2 regions of the Variovorax sp. 01N425 genome follow, and region 1 is predicted to be linked to the other one. Evidence: predicted binding sites of a transcription regulator. Region 1 holds the regulator's gene; the other holds the start of a gene.
The links. Region 1 encodes HrcA, which represses chaperone genes, less so after heat shock. Its sites were predicted from a motif close to TTAGCACTCNNNNNNNNNGAGTGCTAA; they were not measured.
Positions count from the first base shown of each region.

Region 2: a site for HrcA is predicted at 6,254-6,280, ahead of AC1DSC_RS12400 (co-chaperone GroES). Genes of this name have one in related genera too.

Region 1 covers NZ_JBFTRJ010000013.1:167,748-178,088, forward strand. Annotated here, with positions in the region: gene AC1DSC_RS23185 (NAD kinase) at 1-855, opposite strand, end outside; gene hrcA (heat-inducible transcriptional repressor HrcA) at 884-1,894, shown strand; tRNA gene AC1DSC_RS23195 (tRNA-Ile) at 1,927-2,003, shown strand; tRNA gene AC1DSC_RS23200 (tRNA-Arg) at 2,068-2,144, shown strand; gene AC1DSC_RS23205 (hypothetical protein) at 2,174-2,515, opposite strand; gene cysC (adenylyl-sulfate kinase) at 2,445-3,029, shown strand; gene AC1DSC_RS23215 (hypothetical protein) at 3,026-4,087, shown strand; gene greB (transcription elongation factor GreB) at 4,127-4,699, shown strand; gene AC1DSC_RS23225 (RelA/SpoT family protein) at 4,716-6,974, opposite strand; gene rpoZ (DNA-directed RNA polymerase subunit omega) at 7,076-7,279, opposite strand; gene gmk (guanylate kinase) at 7,310-7,930, opposite strand; gene AC1DSC_RS23240 (YicC/YloC family endoribonuclease) at 7,939-8,853, opposite strand; gene AC1DSC_RS23245 (serine/threonine protein kinase) at 8,945-9,952, shown strand; gene AC1DSC_RS23250 (PP2C family protein-serine/threonine phosphatase) at 9,949-10,341, shown strand, end outside.
Region 2 covers NZ_JBFTRJ010000006.1:103,868-114,208, reverse strand. Annotated here, with positions in the region: gene AC1DSC_RS12425 (transaldolase family protein) at 1-660, shown strand, start outside; gene AC1DSC_RS12420 (carbohydrate kinase family protein) at 681-1,649, shown strand; gene AC1DSC_RS12415 (AraC family transcriptional regulator) at 1,663-2,601, shown strand; gene xylB (xylulokinase) at 2,647-4,122, shown strand; gene groL (chaperonin GroEL) at 4,197-5,849, opposite strand; gene AC1DSC_RS12400 (co-chaperone GroES) at 5,880-6,170, opposite strand; gene AC1DSC_RS12395 (TonB-dependent siderophore receptor) at 6,362-8,467, opposite strand; gene AC1DSC_RS12390 (phospholipase D family protein) at 8,534-10,141, opposite strand; gene AC1DSC_RS12385 (TonB-dependent siderophore receptor) at 10,323-10,341, shown strand, end outside.

The DNA.
Region 1 (10,341 bases):
GCCGCGCGGGTGCAGGAAGCGCACGCGGAAGTCGGAGCGGCGCACCACCACGCGATCGCCGATCGCGAGCGAGGCCAGCGACTGCATGTCGAAATTGGCGCTGGCGTCGCGCCCCGCCACCAGTTCGATCACGATCTCGTCGGCATCGGGCAGCAGCACGGGGCGGTTCGACAGCGTGTGCGGTGCAATGGGCACCAGCACCCAGCCCGGCACCGCCGGATGCAGCAGCGGCCCGCCGGCCGAGAGCGCATAGGCCGTCGAACCCGTGGGCGAAGCGATGATCAGGCCGTCGGCGCGCTGGTTGGCCACGAAATGCCGGCCCACCGAAACGCGCAGCTCGACCATGCCCGAGGTGGCGCCGCGATTGACCACCACGTCGTTCATTGCCAGCGCATCGAAGACCGAGGCGCCGTCGCGCATGACCTGCGCATGCATGAGGCTGCGGTGGTCTTCCTCGTATTCGCCGGCCAGCATGGGAATCAGCGTGGCCTGGTAGTTGTCCAGCGGAATGTCGGTGATGAAACCGAGCCGGCCGCGGTTGATGCCGATCAGCGGAATCCCGTAGCAGGCGAGTTGCCGGCCGATGCCCAGCATGGTTCCGTCGCCACCCACCACCAGGCCCAGATCGCAGCGCTGGCCGATTTCCTCGACGCGGAGCGGCTGGTAACGGCCGCCGACGCTGGCGTCCGCATCGGCCTCCTCGGCCGCCGATTTTTCGACGAACACCTCGCACCCTTGCGATTCCAGGAAGGCGCCGATATCTTCCATCACGCCGTCGCGGGCATCGGCCTGCGCCCGGGCGCCTGAAGCCTGGTATTTGCCGATCAGCGCGACGTGACGAAAGCGGGAAGTCATCTACAAATTACAACACTAAAATCTTGCAATGCTGGACGACCGTGCCAAGTTGCTCCTCAAGACGCTGGTCGAGCGTTATATCGCCGAAGGCCAACCGGTCGGGTCGCGGACTTTGTCGCGCGCCCCGGGCCTTGACCTGTCTCCCGCGACCATCCGAAACGTCATGTCCGACCTCGAGGGTTTGGGGCTGATCACCAGCCCACACACCTCGGCCGGACGCATTCCCACCGCGCGCGGCTACCGGCTGTTCGTCGACACCATGCTCACCGCCCAGCGCGAGCACATGAACGCGCCGAGCCACCTGCCCCCTGACCAGCCGCAGAAGGTGATTGCCAACGCGGCCAACCTGCTGTCCAACCTGTCGCAGTTCGTCGGCGTGGTCATGACGCCGCGGCGCGCCTCGGTCTTCAAGCAGATCGAGTTCCTGCGGCTCTCGGACCGGCGGCTGCTGGTGATCATCGTCTCGCCCGACGGCGACGTGCAGAACCGCGTGATCTTTCCGGAAGCCGATTACACGCAGTCGCAGCTGGTGGAAGCATCGAACTACATCAATGCCCACTACGCGGGCCTGACCATCGAGCAGGTGCGCGACCGCCTGCAGTCCGAGGTCGAAAAACTGCGCGGCGAAATTGCCGCGCTGATGCAGGCGGCGGTCAAGGTCAGCTCCGAGGTGCTCACCGAGGCGCAGGAAGACGACGTGGTGATCTCCGGCGAGCGCAACCTGCTTTCCGTCACCGATTTTTCGAGCGACATGGGGCAGCTGCGCCGTGCCTTCGAGCTGTTCGAGCAGAAGGCGCAGCTGATGCGGCTGCTCGACGTGTCGAGCAAGGCAGAGGGCGTGCGCATCTTCATCGGCGGCGAAAGCCAGGTGGTGCCGATCGAGGAGCTTTCCATCGTCAGCGCCAACTATGAAGTCGACGGGCAGGTGGTGGGCACGCTGGGCGTGATCGGCCCCACCCGCATGCCGTACGAGCGAATGATCCAGATCGTGGACATCACCTCGCGGCTGGTCAGCAATGCGTTGAGCCACCGCAAGTGAGCGACGCCGCGAATAGAATCGTGGCCTCTCGTGGGCCGTTAGCTCAGTTGGTTAGAGCAGCGGACTCATAATCCGTTGGTCGATGGTTCAAGCCCATCACGGCCTACCAATTGCATTCATTTCTGAGCTTGGTCCGCCAGGGGCCAAAAATGGATGCTATAATCGATAGCTGTGCGGCTGTAGCTCAGTTGGATAGAGTACTTGGCTACGAACCAAGGGGTCGTGGGTTCAATTCCTGCCAGCCGCACCACTCTTTGAAGGGTTAGGACATTACGTGTCCTAACCCTTTTTCTTTTGCGCGGCTCTCTGCGGAATATTTTTCCGTTCAACGAGATCACGGGCAATGTTCCCGCTCCGGGCTCCATTCAATGCAATCGATCCTGCGCCGGATCGCCCTCGACCTTCGGGTGCTGTTGAGGCATTCTTGTTGTTCACCGGAGGAGCCGGAAGAAAACGAGCCGCTTGAGAACCTTCGTCTTCCTTCACGCCGGGTGAGCCGCTGCCTTGAGGCGCCGCGCCCGGCCAGACCTGTTTTTCGATGCCAGAACAGTTGCAGAAACCAGACGCCGATCGTCCTGCTTCGACAACAACACTGCGGCCGCCGCCCGTCATTTGGCTCACGGGGCTGTCCGGCGCGGGAAAGTCCACCATCGCCGCCGCCTTGCAGCCCTTGCTGCGCGCCAGGGGCGTGGGTGCCGTGCGGCTGGATGGCGACGAGGTCCGCAAGGGACTGAACCACGGGCTCGGCTTCAGCGCGGAAGACCGCCACGAGAACATCCGCCGCATTGCCCACATCGCTCGGCTGTTGAACGAGCAGGGCATGGTGGCAATCGTTGCCGTCGTTTCACCGCTGCAGGCGCTCCGGGATCTCGCGCGCTCGATCGTCGGCCCTTCGTACCACGAGGTCTTCGTGCACGCGCCCCTGGAAGTCTGCGAGCGGCGCGACCCCAAGGGGATGTATGCGCGAGCGCGGCAGGGCGCGATCGCGCGCTTCACCGGCGTGTCCGACATCTTCGAAGCCCCGGCAAACCCCGCGCTCACAGTCGACACTTCCAGCTGCGATGTCTCGGCTGCGGTGCAGCAGATCATGGCTTCGCTGGAGGGAACGGCGCCAACCCGGACGCTGCATCAATGACGCCCGCAAGAAAAAACCACCTGATGATTGCCGGCACGGGGCGCGCCGGCACGACCTTCCTCGTCCAGTACCTGGCGGCTTGCGGGCTGGACACGCATCTTGCAAGGCATCCGGACGCGAGCACCTACAACGGGGACGCCAACGCGGGCCTCGAGGACCTGCCCTTCGACAACCCCGATCTGCCCTACGTCATCAAGTCGCCCTGGCTGCATGCCTATGCCACGCGCCTGCTCGCGGACCCGTCCATCGCGCTCGATGCGGTGATCTTTCCGATGCGCAGCATCGTGGAAGCCTCCACCAGCCGCGTGGTCAACGAGCTGCGCGCACGGTATGCCATGGAGGGCCTGCCGGACGATTGCCGGCTCTGGGAGTCGTGGGGGACCACGCCGGGCGGCATCGTCTATTCGCTCAACCCGATCGACGAAGCACGCCTTCTTGCGCTGGGCTTTCATGAGTTGATGCACACGCTGGTCAAGCACGACGTGCCGCTGGTGATGCTCGACTTTCCGCGTCTCGTGGAGGACCCGGCGTATCTCTACGACAAGCTGCATCCGGTCCTGGGTGCGAAGCTCGACAGGGAGCGGGCGCTGTCGGCCCATCGGGAGACGGCGGTGCCGTCGAAGGTCCGCGTGGGCAGGGAGCTTGCTGCCCACACCGCGCAGGCGCCGGGCAGCATCGAATTTCCTTCCCAGGCCACCCTGGACCGCGTGGCGATCAAGCGTGAGCTGGACAAGGCCGTGTCCGAGTGCGCGGTGCTCCAGCGGAAACTCGACGAGGCAATGGCTTGCCGCGCTGAGCAGCAGCGCGAACTGGACGAAGCCATTGCCGGCCGCACGGCCTGCCAGCAGCATTTGAGCGAGGCAATCGCCGAACGCGATGCGCGCCAACATGAACTCGCCGAATGCCAGCGCAGCCAGGCCGTTCTCGCGCAGGACCTGGAGCGCGCGAGATTGCGCACCTCGCACCTGGAAGCGCAATGCACGGCACTTCGGGCCTCGAACTCGTGGCGCGTGACGGCGCCGCTGCGCACCCTGTCGCGAATGTTGAAAATACGGTGAAAAGCCCATCCCTTCCTTGAGACCAGAGGTTCTACCAAGTTGAGCAAAGCATTCACCAAGGAAACCGAGAGCGACGGTGACGACGACGGCGGTGAAAGCACCGCGCCCGCACTGCCGAGCGGCAGCAAGAACTACATGACGCCGGCCGGCTATGCCCGCCTGCGCGACGAACTGCTTCAGCTGATGGACGAAGAGCGCCCGAAGGTCGTCGAAGCCGTGCACTGGGCCGCCAAGAACGGCGACCGCTCCGAGAATGGCGACTATCTCTACGGCAAGAAGCGGCTGCGGGAAATCGATCGGCGCATCCGCTTTCTCACCAAGCGGCTCGAAATCGCCGAAGTGACCGATCCGTCGGTCCATCACGGCAGCGACCAGGTGTTCTTCGGCGCAACAGTGCGCTATGTGGACGAAACGGGCGACGAGCGCAGCGTGACGATCCTGGGCATCGACGAGGCGGACAGCGCCCAGTCGCAGGTCAGCTGGATCTCCCCGATTGCCCGCGCGCTGCTCAAGTCGCGCGAAGGCGACGTGGTGAAGCTCGTGACGCCGGGCGGCGCCCATGAGGTCGAGCTGCTGTCGGTCAGCTATCCGGCGCCGGGCACGGCGCGCTAGCCTTCCTGCCCGCCGGTCAGGGCGCGGGAACCGTCCTTGCGGCGGTCAGCACAGAGGCCGTGCGCCGCGCGGCACGCAGCACGCTGTCCAGGTGGGTGCGGTCGCGCACCGCAATCACGAAGCGCAGGTCGGTCGAATCCTGCGGCGTCTCGTCGGCCATTTCGACGTGCGTGATGTCGGCTTCGGCGTCGGCCAGGGTCGCGGCCACGCGCGCGAGCACGCCCTTGTCGTTGCGCACCGTGATGACCACGCCGGTTTCGAAGGTGCGGGTCGGCTCGTCCGCCCATTCGACCGCGAAGAAACGCTCGCTGTCCTTGTGGCGCAGGCGCTGGCCCACGCCGCAGGACTCGGTGTGCACGACCAGCCCTTCGCCATGGCCGAGATAGCCCACGATCTCGTCGCCCGGAATCGGCCGGCAGCACAGCGCAAAGCGGACCGACGAGTTCTCGCTGCCATCCAGCGTGACGGCGCCCTGGGAAATGGTCTCGTGCGAGATGAAGCGCTCGCGGCTCAGCAGCAGCGCATCGGGCCGCTCGCCGAGTTCGGACAGCATGGCCACCAGCCGCTTTGCCACGATGCTGGCAATCCGCTTGCCCAGGCCAATGTCGGTCAGCAGCTCGGCGCGCGTGCGGTTGCCGGTGAAGCGCAGCAGCTTTTCCCACAGCGCCTGGTGCTCGGCGTCCTCGGCCGGCAGCTTGCTGAGGCCTTCGGCGCGCAGTGCCTGGGCCAGCAGCTTCTCGCCCAGGCCTTCGGACTCGGCATGGGCCAGGGTCTTCAGGTAGTGGCGGATCTTGGAGCGCGCCCGGCCGGTTCGCACGAAGCCGAGCCACGCGGGATTGGGCGTGGACACGGGCGCGGTGATGACCTCGACCACGTCCCCGTTCTTGAGCTCCGTGCGCAGCGGCACCTGGTCGCCGTTGATGCGTGCCGCGGAGGTGTGGTCGCCGATGTTGCTGTGGATGGCGTAGGCAAAGTCGACCACCGTGGCGCCGCGCGGCAGCGCGAGGATCTGGCTCTTCGGCGTGAAGACGTAGACCGCATCCGGGAACAGGTCGACCTTGACGTGGTCCCAGAACTCGGCGGCGTCGCGGGTTTCGTCCTGGATGTCGAGCAGCGACTGCAGCCACTTGGTGCCGAGCCGGTCGTTGCTGGCCGCGTTCGGCTCGGCCGCCTTGTAGAGCCAGTGCGCCGCCACGCCCGATTCGGCCACCACGTGCATGGCCTCGGTGCGCAGCTGGAACTCCACGTTCACGCCGGCCGGACCCACCAGCGTGGTGTGCAGCGACTGGTAGCCGTTGAGCTTGGCGATCGCGATGTGGTCCTTGAACTTGCCCGGCAGCGGCTTGTACATCTGGTGCAGGATGCCAAGGCCGGTGTAGCAGGCGATCACGTTCGGCACGATCAGGCGAAAGCCGTAGATGTCGGTCACCTGGGCGAAGCTCAGGTGCTTTTCCTCCATCTTGCGGTAGATCGAATAGAGCGTTTTCTCGCGTCCCGCGATGCGCAGCGTCATGTTGGCGTTGGCAAAGGCGGTCTCGACCTCGCGCTGCACCTTCTGGATCAGGTCGCGGCGGCGCCCGCGCGCCTTGGCCACGGCCTTGGACAGGGTGGCATAGCGCCACGGTTTCAGATGGCGGAACGACAGTTCCTGCAGTTCGCGGTACGTTTGGTTCAGGCCCAGCCGGTGCGCGATGGGCGCGTAGATTTCGAGCGTTTCGCGTGAGATCCGGGCCCATTTCTCGCGCGGCGCATCGTCGAGCGTGCGCATGTTGTGCGTGCGGTCGGCCAGCTTGACCAGGATCACGCGCACGTCGCGCGCCATGGCCAGCAGCATCTTGCGGAACGACTCGGCCTGGTTTTCCTCGCGGGTGTTGAACTGCAGCTTGTCCAGCTTGGTGAGCCCGTCGACCAGCTCGGCCACCGGCGCGCCGAAGCGCTCGATCAGCTCGGGCTTGGTGACCCCGCAGTCCTCGATGGCATCGTGCAGCAGGGCGGCCATCAGCGCCTGTGCGTCGAGCTTCCATTCGGCGCATTGCGCCGCTACGGCAATGGGGTGGGTGATGTAGGGCTCGCCGCTGTTGCGCAGCTGGCCCAGGTGGGCTTCGTCGGCAAAGCGGTAGGCGCGGCGCACCAGCTCGGTGTCTTCGGGGCTCAGGTAGTCGAGCCTGGCGGTCAGCGCGGCAAAGCTCGCGGCAGCCGCATTCAGCGCCGCCGGGCTCGGCTTGGGCGTGCCCCCCGTGGGGGCATGGGACTGATGTTTGGCAACCGCGCTCATGGCTACCACTTTAGCGTGACCGCTCTATGGACGCGTCCAGACGTAAAAAAAGCACCGCTTTGCGGTGCCTTTTCGTTGCAGGGCTGCGTCAGAAACAACGATCAGCCCGGCACCTTCTTGAGCATTTCCAGGCCGATCTTGCCTTCGGCGATTTCGCGCAGGGCCGTGACGGCGGGCTTGTTCTTGCTCTCGATCTTGGGTGCATGGCCCTGGCTCAGCATGCGCGCACGGTAGGTGGCGGCCAGGACCAGCTGGAAGCGGTTGGGGATCTGAAGCAGGCAATCTTCGACGGTGATGCGGGCCATGATGGAGTCTTTCGGTCGGTGAGCAGGAAATCAGGGGATGTTCAGGGCGGCGAATGTGTCGGCACGTGCGCGGCGCTGTGCAGAATACCGAAGCCGCTGAGCGTGGACGATCGCCTTGAGATCGAAAAGCGCGCGCTCAAATAACTCGTTGATTATAACGAAGTCGAATTCCCCCGCCCGGGCCATCTCTTCGGCGGCATTCTTGAGGCGCAGCTCGATGACGGCCGCGCTGTCTTCGCCGCGCCGCTCCAGCCGGGAGCGCAGTTCTTCCCAGCTGGGCGGCAGGATGAAGATCATCACGGCGTTGGCGAAGGTCTTGCGGATCTGGATGGCGCCCTGGAAGTCGATTTCCAGGATGACGTCGGCCCCCTGGGCGATGCGCTCCTCGATGGCTTTCTTGGAGGTGCCGTAGCGGTGCCCGTGCACGTGGGCCCACTCCACGAACCCATCCGCCGCGATCATGGCGTCGAATTCGGAGGGCGAGGTAAAGAAATACTCCCGGCCGTGCTTTTCCTGCCCGCGCGGTGGCCGGGTGGTGTGGGAAACCGAGGGCTGGACGGCTGTGTCCAGCTCCATGAGCGCCTTGACCAGGCTCGATTTGCCGGCACCGCTGGGTGCCGCCACGACAAAGATGTTGCCTGGATAGTCCATTCGCTCGCTCATTCGATGTTCTGTACCTGTTCGCGCATCTGCTCGATCAGCACCTTCATGTCCACGCCGATGCGGGTGAGCTCCAGCGCGGCCGACTTGGAGCCCAGTGTATTGGCCTCGCGATGCAGCTCCTGGATCAGGAAGTCCAGCCGCTTGCCGATTTCGCCGCCCTTCTTGAGCAGCCGCTCGATCTCGTCGAGGTGCGAATTCAGCCGCGTGAGCTCTTCCGCCACGTCGATGCGGATGGCAAAGGCGGTGGCCTCGGTCAGCGCGCGGTCCTGGGCGGCCTCGGGCAGGGTGCCGCCGGTCAGGCCCATGGCTTCCTGCCAGCGCTCCAGGAAACGAGCGCGCTGCTGCTCGACCAGCTGCGGAATCAGCGGACCGGCCTGTTCGACCAGCGCGCGCAGCTGGGCGAGGTGGGCCTCCAGCATCTTGGCGAGCCGCGCGCCTTCGCGCTGGCGGGCCGACATCAGCGCATCCAGCGCCTTGCCGGCCACCTCGAGCAGGTCGCCGCCCCAGTCGCCGCGGGCGGCGCTGTCGCCGCCGGCCAGGCGCAGCACGTCGGCCACGCTCAGTTCGCGGGCGCCCGGCAGCCAGGCCTTGATGCCGTCCTGCACGCCGTTGAGCCGCTGCAGCAGCTTGACGGAGGGCTCGACGACGCCCGCCTGGGCGGTGTTCTCGATGGCGGCGCGCACCTCCACCTTGCCGCGCTTGAGCTTGCCCGTGAGCAGCTCGCGCAGCGCGGTTTCATGCTGGCGCAGTTCCTCCGGCAACTTGAAGGTGAGGTCGAGGAAGCGGCTGTTGACCGAGCGGATTTCGACCCCGAGACGGCCCGCGGCGGCAGGCCGTGCCTCGGCTTCGGAGTGGCTGCCGGCGGGGCCGTTCTGGCCACTGGCATAGCCGGTCATGCTGTAAACTGGCATTGCGCCTCACTATGGTTTTGCTTGCAAGCACCGAGGCGTCGGCATGGCGTTCGCTTGCCGCACCATCGCCTTCGGGCGAAACTCCCGGATTATGTCAAAGGTCAAGCCTTCGCCCCTGCTGCCCGATACGGTCATTGGCGGTTACCGCATCGTTCGCCGGCTTTCCGCAGGCGGTTTTGGCGTTGTCTACCTCGCCATAGACCCCAGCGGACAGCAGGTTGCCATCAAGGAATACCTGCCATCTTCGCTCGCCACGCGCGGGCCGGGCGAGCTGACGCCCGAAGTGGCGCCCGAAAAGCTCTCGCTCTACCGGCTCGGCCTCAAGAGCTTTTTCGAGGAAGGGCGCTCGCTCGCGCAGATTTCGCACGCCTCGGTGGTCAGCGTTCTCAACTTCTTTCGCGAGAACGAAACCGTCTACATGGTCATGAACTACCTGGAGGGCGCCACCCTGCAGGACTTCGTGGTGACCGCGCGCGACCTGAAAAGGCCCAAGGTCTTCCGCGAATCGACCATCCGGTCGCTGTTCGACGAGATCCTGCGCGGCCTTCGCATCGTGCACCAGTACAAGATGCTGCACCTGGACATCAAGCCCGCCAACATCTTCGTCACCGACGACGACCGGGCGGTGCTGATCGACTTCGGCGCCGCGCGCGAGGTGCTCAGCAAGGAGGGCATCTTCATCCGGCCGATGTACACCCCCGGCTTTGCCGCGCCCGAGATGTACCGGCGCGACTCGTCGATGGGTCCCTGGACCGACATCTACGCCATCGGTGCCTGCATCTATGCCTGCATGCAGGGCTATCCGCCCAACGACGCCCCGCGCCGCATCGAGAAAGACCGGCTCAGCCTGTCGCTGTCGCGCCTGCGCGGCGTGTACTCCGACAATCTCATCGAGGTGGTCGAATGGTGCATGTCGCTCGATCCGCTCTCGCGTCCGCAGTCGGTCTTTGCGCTGCAAAAGGAGCTCAGCCGCGAAGGCGAGCGCCGCTATACCAAGCTCACCGTCGGCGAAAAGGTGCGGCTTTCATTTGACAACATCCGCTCCTTCGACAAGAAGGCCCTGCCTAGGGCGGCGGCACCTACCACGCGCCCGGCATGAAATTCTCGGTATTCCAGGTCAGCCGCAAGGGCGGCCGTCTCAAGAACGAAGACCGCATGGGCTACTGCTACACGCGGGAGTCGGGCCTTTTCGTGCTGGCCGACGGCATGGGCGGCCACCCCGAGGGCGAGGTTGCGGCCCAGCTGGCGCTGCAGACCATCGCGGCCCTCTACCAGCGCGAAGCGCGCCCCACCGTCAAGGACGTCAAGGCCTTCCTGGCCGAATCGGCCATGGCGGCGCACCAGCAGATCATGCGGTACGCGAGCCACAAGGCCATGCTCGACACGCCGCGCACCACCGTCGTCGCGGCGCTGCTCCAGGGCACCACGGCCACCTGGATGCACTGCGGCGACTCGCGCCTCTACGTGGTGCGCGACGGCCGCCTGCTG
Region 2 (10,341 bases), on a different contig from region 1:
TTCCATCTGTACCTGGACAGCGCCGACCTGTCTGAACTGAAGACTTGCCTGCCGCATCCGGTGGTGCATGGCGTGACGACCAACCCCACGCTGCTCAAGCGCGCCGGCATCGGCCGCGGCGAAGTGCCCGGTCTGCTGAAACGCTGCATCGAACTGGGCGCACGCCAGGTGCAGGCCCAGGTGTATTCCAGCGAAGTCGACGGCATGCTCGAAGACGCGGCCGCCTTGCTCTCGCACTTCGACCGGGGCCAGCTGGTCGTGAAGATTCCCGCCACGCGCCAGGGCCTCGACGCCGGCGCGCGGCTCATCGCGCAGGGCGTGCCCGTCACCTGGACCGCCGTGTATGCGCCCGAGCAGGCCCACTTTGCCGCGCAGCTGGGCGCGGCCTACGCGGCACCGTACCTCGGCCGGCTCGACGATGCCGGCGTCAACGGGCTGGCGCTGATCGCGCAGATGCAGGCGCTGGTGGCGCTGCGGCCTTCGTCGGGCACGCGCCTGCTGGTCGCCAGCATCCGCTCGCGCGAGGCCTATCTTGCGTTGCTGGCGCTGGGCGTGGGCGCCATCACGATTCCGCCGCGCCTCTTTGCCGAGCTGCTCGACCACCCCGCCACGCTGGCCGCGGAGCGCGGCTTCCTGGCCGATGCGCGCGCCTTGCCCTGACAGAAGAGAATCCGAGAACCATGCGCATTGCACTCACGGGCGAAGCCCTCATCGATTTCACCGCCAGCGAGGCCGGCGCGCTCGCGTTCCTCGGCCACGAGGGCGGTTCGCCGCTCAACACGGCCGTGGCCTGCGCGCGCCTGGGCCAGCCCACCGGCTTTCTCACGCAGCTGTCGACCGACCTGTTCGGCGAACGGCTGATGCGTTTTCTCGAACGCAACGGCGTCGATACCGGCTTCATCCTGCGCAGCAATGCGCCGTCGACGCTGGCCTTCGTCGAGCGCACGCCCGAGACCAACCGCTACGCCTTCTACACGCGCGGCAGCGCCGATGCCACCTGGGCGCCCGAGCCGCCGCCGCAGCTGCCGGCGGAGTGCCGCTTCCTTCATTTCGGCTCGATCTCGCTGCTGCAGGAGCCGGCCGCCACGCGCATTGCCGAGCTGGTCACGGCCAACGCCGGGCGCCGCGTGATCGTGTTCGACCCGAACGTGCGGCCCAGCCTGATTCCCGACATGGCCGCCTACCGCGAGCGCGTGACGGGCTGGCTGGCCATGGCCGACCTGGTCAAGCTCAGCGACGAGGACGCGGAACTGCTCGCCCCCGGCCAGCCGGTCGATGCGCTGGCCGCGGAGTGCCTCCAGGCCGGCGCGCATGCCGTGATCGTCACGCGCGGCGGCGCGGGCGCCACGCTCTGGCGCACCGGGCATGCGCCGCTTGCCGTGGCGGCGCCGCAGGTCAAGGTGGTCGACACCATCGGCGCCGGCGACACCTTCACGGCCGGGCTTTCGGTGGCGCTGCTTGCGCACGGCGTCGAGCACCCGGCCCGGCTCGGCGCGCTCGGCGACGACGCCTGGCGCGAGGTGATGCGCTTCGCCGCCACCGCCGCCGCCCTCAACTGCACCCGCGAAGGCGCCGATCCGCCCACGCTCGACGCGGTTCACGCCGCGCTGGCGCAGGAAGACAATGAGGCCGTCGCTTCCCGGCCTTGACCCCCGTGCTGCCATGACAACGTCCACACGCAAACGCTCGATTCCCCGTCAGCGCCAACCCGAGCTGGAGCGCGACATCGCGCGCTCCCCGTCGCTGGGCTACGAGGCCCCCGAAACCGGCCTGGTGCGCTGCCTCGCGCACGGCTTTCCGAGCCCGCTGGTGCGGTGGCACTTCCATGAAGACTACGAGCTGCACCTGATCACCGAGACCTCGGGCAAGGCCTTCATCGGCGACTGGATCGGGCCGTTCCAGCCCGGGCACCTCGTGCTCTGCGGGCCGCGGCTGCCGCACAACTGGATCTCGCTGGACGTGCCCGAAGGCGGCGCCGCGGGCCGCGACCGGGTGATCCAGTTCCGCCACGAGCCCATCGAGCGCGCCGCGGCCGAGATTCCGGAGCTGCGCGATGTGATGCAGCTGTTCGAGCGCGCGCGGCACGGCATCGAGTTCTTCGGCATGTCGCAGCAGGCGCAGGCGCACTGGGACAACATCAAGGCCGCGCGCGGCGTGCGCCGGCTCGGGCTGTTCCTCGAGTTCATGGCCGACCTCGCGCAATGCACCGACTACCGGCTGCTCTCCAGCGTGCAGATGCAGGGCGCGCACGGCGTCGAAGGCGATGCGCAGGTCGACCAGATCAACGACATCGTCAACCGCATCACCAGCAACATGGCGGAGCCGATCTCCATGTCGGACGTGGCGGCCGAACTCGGCATGAGCGAAAGCCGCTTCAGCCGCTTCTTCCGGCGCTCCACCGGCAACAGCTTCACCGACTTCGTCAACCGCGTGCGCATCAACAGTGCCTGCCACCTGCTGATGCAGACCGACCACTACGTGACCGACATCTGCTACCAGGTCGGCTTCAACAACGTGGCCAACTTCAACCGGCGCTTCCTCGAGATCAAGGGCATGACCCCGAGCGAGTTCAGGCGCCAGGCCGACACGCGGTTCGGCTGATGCCCACACCAAGCGCTTTCAAGGCACCAATCAGGGAGCACCATCTTGTATCTGGGACTCGATCTCGGCACGTCCGAGCTCAAGGCGCTGCTGCTCGCCGGCGACCACCGCATCGTCGGCGTGGCGCGTGCGCCGCTCACGGTCGAGAGGCCAGAGCCGCTCTGGTCGGAGCAGGCGCCTAGCCAATGGTGGCAGGCGCTGGAGCAGGTGATGGCGGAGCTTCGCGGCGCGCATGCTGAAGCGCTCTCGGCCGTGCGCGCCATCGGCCTGTCGGGCCAGATGCACGGCGCCACGCTGCTCGATGCGGCGGGCGAGGTGCTGCGCCCCGCCATCCTCTGGAACGATGGGCGCAGCGGCCCGCAGTGCGAGGCGCTTGCGCGTGCCGTGCCGCGGCTGGGCGAGATCGCGGGCAACCTCGCGATGCCAGGCTTCACCGCACCCAAGCTGCTGTGGGTGCGCGAGCACGAGCCCGAAATCTTCAACCGCACGGCGCGCGTGCTGCTGCCCAAGGACTGGCTGCGCTTCATGCTCAGCGGCGAGGCCGTCAGCGAGATGTCCGATGCGGCCGGCACGCTGTGGCTCGACGTCGGCGCGCGCGACTGGTCCGACGAACTGCTCGCGGCCGCCGGGCTCACGCGCGGGCACATGCCGCGGCTGGTGGAGGGCAGTGAAGTGTCGGCGCAGCTCAAGCCCGAGCTGGCCGCGCGCTGGGGCGTGGGGAACGGCGCCGCTGCCGTGCTCATTGCCGGTGGCGCGGGCGACAACGCCGCCAGCGCCGTCGGCATGGGGCTGGTGGAACCGGGGCAGGGCTTCGTGTCGCTCGGCACCTCGGGCGTGGTGTTCGTCTCGACCGACCGCTTTTTGCCCAACCCCGCGCAGGCGATGCATGCCTTCTGCCATGCGCTGCCCGGCCGCTGGCACCAGATGTCGGTGATGCTCTCGGCCGCGAGCGCCGTGAGCTGGGCCGCCAAGGCCTTCCGGTTCGCCGACGAGGCCGCGCTGCTCGAAGCGGCAGCGTCGGTCGCGCCCGCGCAGCGCGCGCGCTGCCCGCTGTTCCTGCCATACCTTTCGGGCGAGCGTTCCCCGCACAACAATCCCAACGCGCAGGGCGTGCTGTTCGGGCTCACGCATGCGCACGGCCCGGCGGAGATCGCCTATGCCGTGGTCGAGGGCGTGAGCTTCGGCCTGCGCGACGGCTTCGACACCCTGCGCCTGCCGGCCGGCATGCCGCTGCGCGAAGTGGCGCTGGTGGGCGGTGGCGCGCGCAGTGTCTGGTGGGGCCAGCTGCTGGCCGATATCTTCGAGCTGCCGCTCACGCTGTACGCGGGCAGCGAGACGGGTGGGGCGCTGGGCGCGGCCCGCCTTGCCTGGCTGGCTGACGGCGGCACCGTGGCCGAGGTGTGCACGCTGCCGCCGGTGAAGCAACAGCTGGTGCCTTCGCTTGAAGGTGCCGATGGGCACAAGGCGCGTCATGCGCGCTTCCGGGCGCTCTATACGGCGCTGCGCGACCAGTTCCGTTAATTCGTACGCGCAATGAAAAAGGGCCGCTTTCGCGGCCCTTTCGTTTTGGTGAGCAATAGAGCTCAGCCGGGAAATTACATTCCCATGCCGCCCATACCACCCATGCCGCCCATGTCGGGCATGCCGCCGCCGGCACCGGCTTCTTCCTTCGGTGCGTCGGCGACCATGGCTTCGGTCGTCAGCAGCAGCGAAGCCACCGATGCTGCGTTCTGCAGCGCGGTGCGGGTCACCTTGGTCGGATCCAGGATGCCCAGCTCGAGCATGTCGCCGTACGTGTCGTTGGCGGCATTGAAGCCGTAGTTGCCCTTGCCGGCCAACACGGCGTTCACCACCACCGAGGCTTCGCCGCCGGCGTTGTTCACGATTTCGCGCAGGGGCGCTTCGATGGCCTTGAGCACCAGCTTGATGCCGGCGTCCTGGTCGGCGTTGTCGCCCTTGACCTTGTCGCCCACGGCTTGCTTGGCACGCAGCAGAGCCACGCCGCCGCCGGCCACAACGCCTTCTTCCACTGCAGCGCGGGTGGCGTGCAGGGCGTCTTCGACGCGTGCCTTCTTTTCCTTCATCTCGACTTCGGTGGCAGCGCCGACCTTGATCACTGCAACGCCGCCGGCCAGCTTGGCCACGCGCTCTTGCAGCTTTTCACGGTCGTAGTCGCTCGTGGCTTCCTCGATCTGCACGCGCACTTGCTTCACGCGGGCTTCGATGTCGGCCGCAGCGCCCGAACCGTCGATGATGATGGTGTTTTCCTTGCCCACTTCGATGCGCTTGGCTTGGCCCAGGTCGGCCAGCGTCACCTTTTCGAGCGTCAGGCCCACTTCTTCAGCGATGACCTTGCCGCCCGTCAGGATGGCGATGTCTTCCAGCATGGCCTTGCGGCGGTCGCCGAAGCCAGGTGCCTTCACGGCCACGACCTTCAGGATGCCGCGGATCGTGTTCACCACCAGCGTAGCCAGGGCTTCGCCTTCGACTTCTTCGGCAATGATCAGGAGCGGACGGCCAGCCTTGGCGACTTGTTCCAGCGTGGGGAGCAGGTCGCGGATGTTGCTGATCTTCTTGTCGAACAGCAGCACGAAGGGGTTGTCGAGCAGCGCCGATTGCTTCTCGGGGTTGTTGATGAAGTAGGGCGACAGGTAGCCGCGGTCGAACTGCATGCCTTCGACGACGTCGAGTTCGCTGTCCAGCGACTTGCCGTCTTCCACGGTGATCACGCCTTCCTTGCCGACCTTGTCCATCGCGTCAGCGATGAGCTTGCCGATGGTTTCGTCGCTGTTGGCCGAGATCGAGCCGACTTGAGCGATTTCCTTCGACGTGGTGGTGGGCTTGGAAGCCTTCTTCAGCTCTTCGACCAGGGCCGTCACGGCCTTGTCGATGCCGCGCTTCAGGTCCATCGGGTTGATGCCGGCGGCCACGTACTTGAAGCCTTCGCGAACGATGGCCTGGGCCAGCACCGTGGCGGTGGTGGTGCCGTCACCGGCGTTGTCGCTGGTCTTGGAGGCCACTTCCTTCACGAGCTGGGCGCCCATGTTCTGGAGCTTGTCCTTGAGTTCGATTTCCTTGGCGACCGACACACCGTCCTTGGTGACGGTGGGGGCGCCGAACGAGCGCTCGAGCACCACGTTGCGGCCCTTGGGGCCCAGGGTCACCTTGACGGCGTTGGCGAGGATGTTGACACCCTCGACCATGCGTGCGCGGGCTTCACCGCCGAAGACTACGTCTTTTGCTGCCATGTTTTATTACTCCGAATAGGGATGAATTGATTACTTCTCGACCACGGCAAAGAGGTCGTCTTCCTTCATGACCAGCAGTTCGTCGCCATCGACCTTGACGGTCTGGCCGCTGTACTTGCCGAACAGGACGCGGTCGCCGACCTTGACGGTCAGTGCGGTCAGGTCGCCCTTTTCGGTGCGCTTGCCGGGGCCGACGGCCAGGACTTCACCCTGATCGGGCTTTTCGGCGGCTGCGTCGGGGATGACGATGCCAGAGGCGGTCTTGGTTTCGCTGTCAACACGCTTGACGATCACGCGATCGGCCAAAGGACGAAGTTTCATTGCATCTCCTGGATAAGAAACGGGGTTGTGGTCGGGCGCCGGCGGAAAAGGCCGGCGGCCCATCGACTGGAAGCGAGGCCTTGTTAGCACTCGTCAGCAGCGAGTGCTAATCATAAGGGCAATCGGCGGACTTTCAAGGCCGGGGCGGCCCGCCGGGCTGTAACTGCGCTCGGTTTTTGGTCGCGAGGGCTTCAGAGGTCCAGCTTCAGGCTGGCCACGACGCTGCGCCTGGCGCCCGGAATCACGTACAGGTTGCCCCACGAGGCGGTGTAGAAGTTCCGGTTGAAGAGGTTGTGCACGTCGATCGACACGCGGGCGGTCTTGTTGATCTGCCAGAAGCTCACCAGCTTGACGGTGGTGTAGGCCGGCAGCGAGTAGGTGTCGGCGCTGTTGCCCGAACGGTTGCCCACGTAGTTGATGCCGGCACCCACGCCATAGCGGCTGCCGTCGGCCAGCGCATCCTCGCGGATGGCGAACAGGCCGGCGCTCGTCCTCGGGATGTTCACGATGCGCGTGCCGGGCGCCAGCGTTGCGTCCTTCGAGATGCGGGCGTCGACATAGGCGAAATTTCCGCTCACCCGCCAGTTCCTGTCGATCTGGCCGTAGACGTCTGCCTCGAAGCCGCTGCTCTTGACCTCGCCGGCCGCCACGGAGAAGCCGGGCGTGTCGCTGGCCGTCAGCACGTTGGTCTTCTTGATGTCGAACACGGCCAGGTTGGCGCCCAGGCGCTGGTCCGGCGTCTGCAGCTTCAGGCCGGCCTCCAGCGCGGTGGAACGCTGCGGATCGAAGGCCTGGCCGTTCTTGTCGGTGCCGCTGTTGCCGCGAAACGACTTGCCGGCCGAGACGTACCAGGAGCTCCAGTCGTTCGGCAGGTAGGTGAGGCCGGCGCGCGGCGAAACAGCATCATGCTTCTGGGCGCTGTTGCGGTTCACGCGGTCCTCGATGCGCTGCCTGAAATGGTCGTAGCGGGCGCCCACCAGCAGCTTCCACTGCGGCGAAAGGCTGATCTGGTCCTGCAGGAAAACCGCGCTCGCGCGCTGGTGCTCGTCCGAGCTGGAGGTGAGCGAGGTGAGCGGCGGCCGGGGCTTGCCATAGACAGGCTGGTAGATGTCGATCGGGTAGTTGCCCGAGCGGAGGATTTCGGTGTTCATCCACAGCCTGGACGCTTCCACGCCGACCAGCAGCGTGTGGGCCAGGGCGCCGGTCGCGAACTTGCCTTCCAGCTCCGCCTGGAAGGACGTGTCGCGCGACGGCAGCTGGCGCCAGGTGGCGCGGCGGTTGAGCGTCCGGTTGTCGCTGGCGAGCGAAGTCGCTTCGGTGTAGTTGCCGGAGAAGGTGCTTTCCTTGTAGCTCGCACCGATGCGCGCGCGCCAGTTTTCCGACAGCTGGCGGTCCAGCGTGAGCTGGTGCGTATTGCTGGTGAGCGTCATGTTGCCGTCGTCGGGCTCATTGAGCACACGGTCGCGCGGCAAGGTTCCGAGCAGGCCGCGAACATTGATCAGCCCGCGGTCCAGCGGCGTTTTCGAACGCAGGAATTCGGACTCGTAGTTGAGCACTGTCTTGTCGTCGATGACCCAGGTCAGCGCGGGTGCCACCAGGGTGCGCCTGTTGCTCAGCAGGTCGCTTCGGCTGTCGCCTTCCTCCACCGCCAGGTTCAGCCGGTAGGCCACGTTCCGGCTCAGCGCGCCGGTGCTGTCCAGCGTGCTGCGGCGCAGGCCCTGGCTGCCGATGCTGAAGTCGGCCGTGTTGCGGCGCGTGAACTCCGGCTTCTTCGTGACGATGTTGATGGTGCCGCCCGGCTCGCTGCTGCCGTAGATGGCCGACGCCGGCCCCTTGAGGAATTCGAAGCGCTCGACCGTGGCGGTGTCGCGCGGCGGGTTGTAGCCGCGCGATCCGGGGAAACCGTTGACCAGGAATCCCATGTCGGTACTGCTGAACCCGCGGATGCCGAAGTTGTCCCAGGTGCCGCCGAAGTCGTTGAGGCGCGTGATCCCGCTCACAAGATCCACCGTGTCGGCCAGTCGCGTTGCACCCATGTCCTCGATCAGCTGGCTGGAGACGATGCGCACCGACTGCGGCACCTCTCGCAGCAGCGTGCTGGTGCGCGTGGCACCGCTGCTGGTCGTGGGGTTGTAGCCGCCGGATTCGGGCTCGGCGACCACATGCACTTCGGGCAGCGATGTGCTCGCCGGGTCCGGCTGTCCGTTGCCGGTGCCTTGTGCCATGGAGAGCGGGGAAATGGAAGCGAGGGGGAGCAAGGCAAAGGCGATGCGTGACGACCGGATGCGGAATCTCATTGCAATTTGTTGACGTTTTATTTACAGTTAATGAGAATAACTCTCATTACCTATTGTAGACGTCCGCTACAACTGGTCGGTCGGCACGAACCAGGAGAACAGCAGCAGCTGCAGCCGCGTGAGCAGGCTCGAATCGGGCTCGCTGTCCAGCACCTCGTTGTCCACGTCGCCGGTGCCTATCCATTGCACGTTCTCGCCGTCGGGCATCAGCACGACGCGGTAGACGCCCTCGATGTCGTCCAGCTGGTAGGCATACAGAAGTGCCTGGGTCAGCTCGAAACTCCGCACGCGAACGCCGAATTCGGTGTTCAGCCGCGCCGAGCGCGGGTCGAGGTTCATCGAGCCGAGCAGCACCCACTCGCGGTCGACCAGCGCGAGCTTGGCATGCAGGCGGCCGCGCGCCTTCTTGAGCAGGCTGCGCAGCTGGCGGTTGCGCTTGAGCTGCTGGGTGCTGACCTCGTACAGGTTCACGCCCAGCTTCAGCATGTCGACGCGGTAGCGGTTGTAGTTGATGTTGACCAGCGGCTCGTCGCTGTCGGCCAGCGAATTGGTGATGACGCTGATGCGCACGCCGCGCGCCCGGCCCTCGCGGATGCGGGCCATGCCTTCGTCGCCGGGAATGAAGTAGGGCGAGATCACCACCACGTCCGAGCGCGCCGTGGCGGTCATCTCATGGAAGCGCGCAGCGAGCGATTCGGCGGGCGATGCGAGGATGCCCAGCGCCTTGTTGGGGCTGTCGGCCGCGGCATGGGCGTCGGCGCGCATCCACTTCATGCGGCCGATGTCGGCCAGCTGGACGCCGAGCGGCGGGTCGCCCATCACGTCGGTGCCCTGAAGCGCGGCCGGCGCAGGGGCGTGGACCGCCGAGGTGGCGGCTTCGAATTCCGACTTCAGGGCCTCCGGCGTGCCGCTGGCGCCGGCAACCCGCTGGAGCGGGTAGACCACCTCGCTGTTCCAGTAGGTGTCGAAGATGCGGGCGGCTTCCGGAACCACGGGGCCCGCCATGAGGAGCTCGAAGTCGATGAAGTTGGCATCCTCGCTGCGCAGGAAGTATTCGTCGGCCAGGTTGCGCCCGCCCGCGATGGCCATGGCGCCATCGGCCACGAAGAGCTTGTTGTGCATGCGGTGGTTGAGCCGGCGGAAATCGCCGAAGAACTCGAGCCAGCGCGTGGCCGAGTGGTCGCGGGCGTTGACGAAGGGGTTGAACAGCCGGACCTCGGCATTGGGCTCCGCGGCCAGGCCGAGCAGCAGGCGGTCCATGCCGGTCGTGTAGAAGTCGTCGAGCAGCAGGCGCACCCGCACGCCGCGGCGCGCAGCATTTCGCAGTTCGCGCAGCAGCAGGCGGCCGGTCTTGTCGTTGCCGAGCTGGTAGGTCTGCACGTCCAGCGAGGCCTGCGCGCGCCGCATCAGCTCGAAGCGTGCATCGAGCGCAAAGGAAGCCTCCACCAGCGGCCGGATGCTCGACAGCCCATCGTGCGCGGCGGTGTCCAGGCTGGCCGCGGCGCGGCCGAGCGCGGTGGAGGGCGAGGCGGCGATCGAGAGCGTTGGCGGCTCGGGCGTGCGCGGAGGCAGGCCGGCGCAGCCTGCGAGCACCCCGGCGATGCCAGCGGCCACCAGCCAAAGCGCCAGGCCGCGCAGCGCGGGGAACAAAGAGGCGAGGAACTTGTGGAGCATGGGGCCCGCGAACGCACACGACGTGCGGCCGGATCGTAGCCGCTTTGCCTTGCGCCGCGCCTGCGCCGCGGATGCATGCGGTGGCCGAACGTCCCCTTGCCGAGGCGGGGAAATCGGAACAAATGGGGCTTTATAAATAGAATGCGAATCGTTCTTAATAATGTTTCGGAGTGGAGCGGGAATGGCAAGGTTATTGGCGG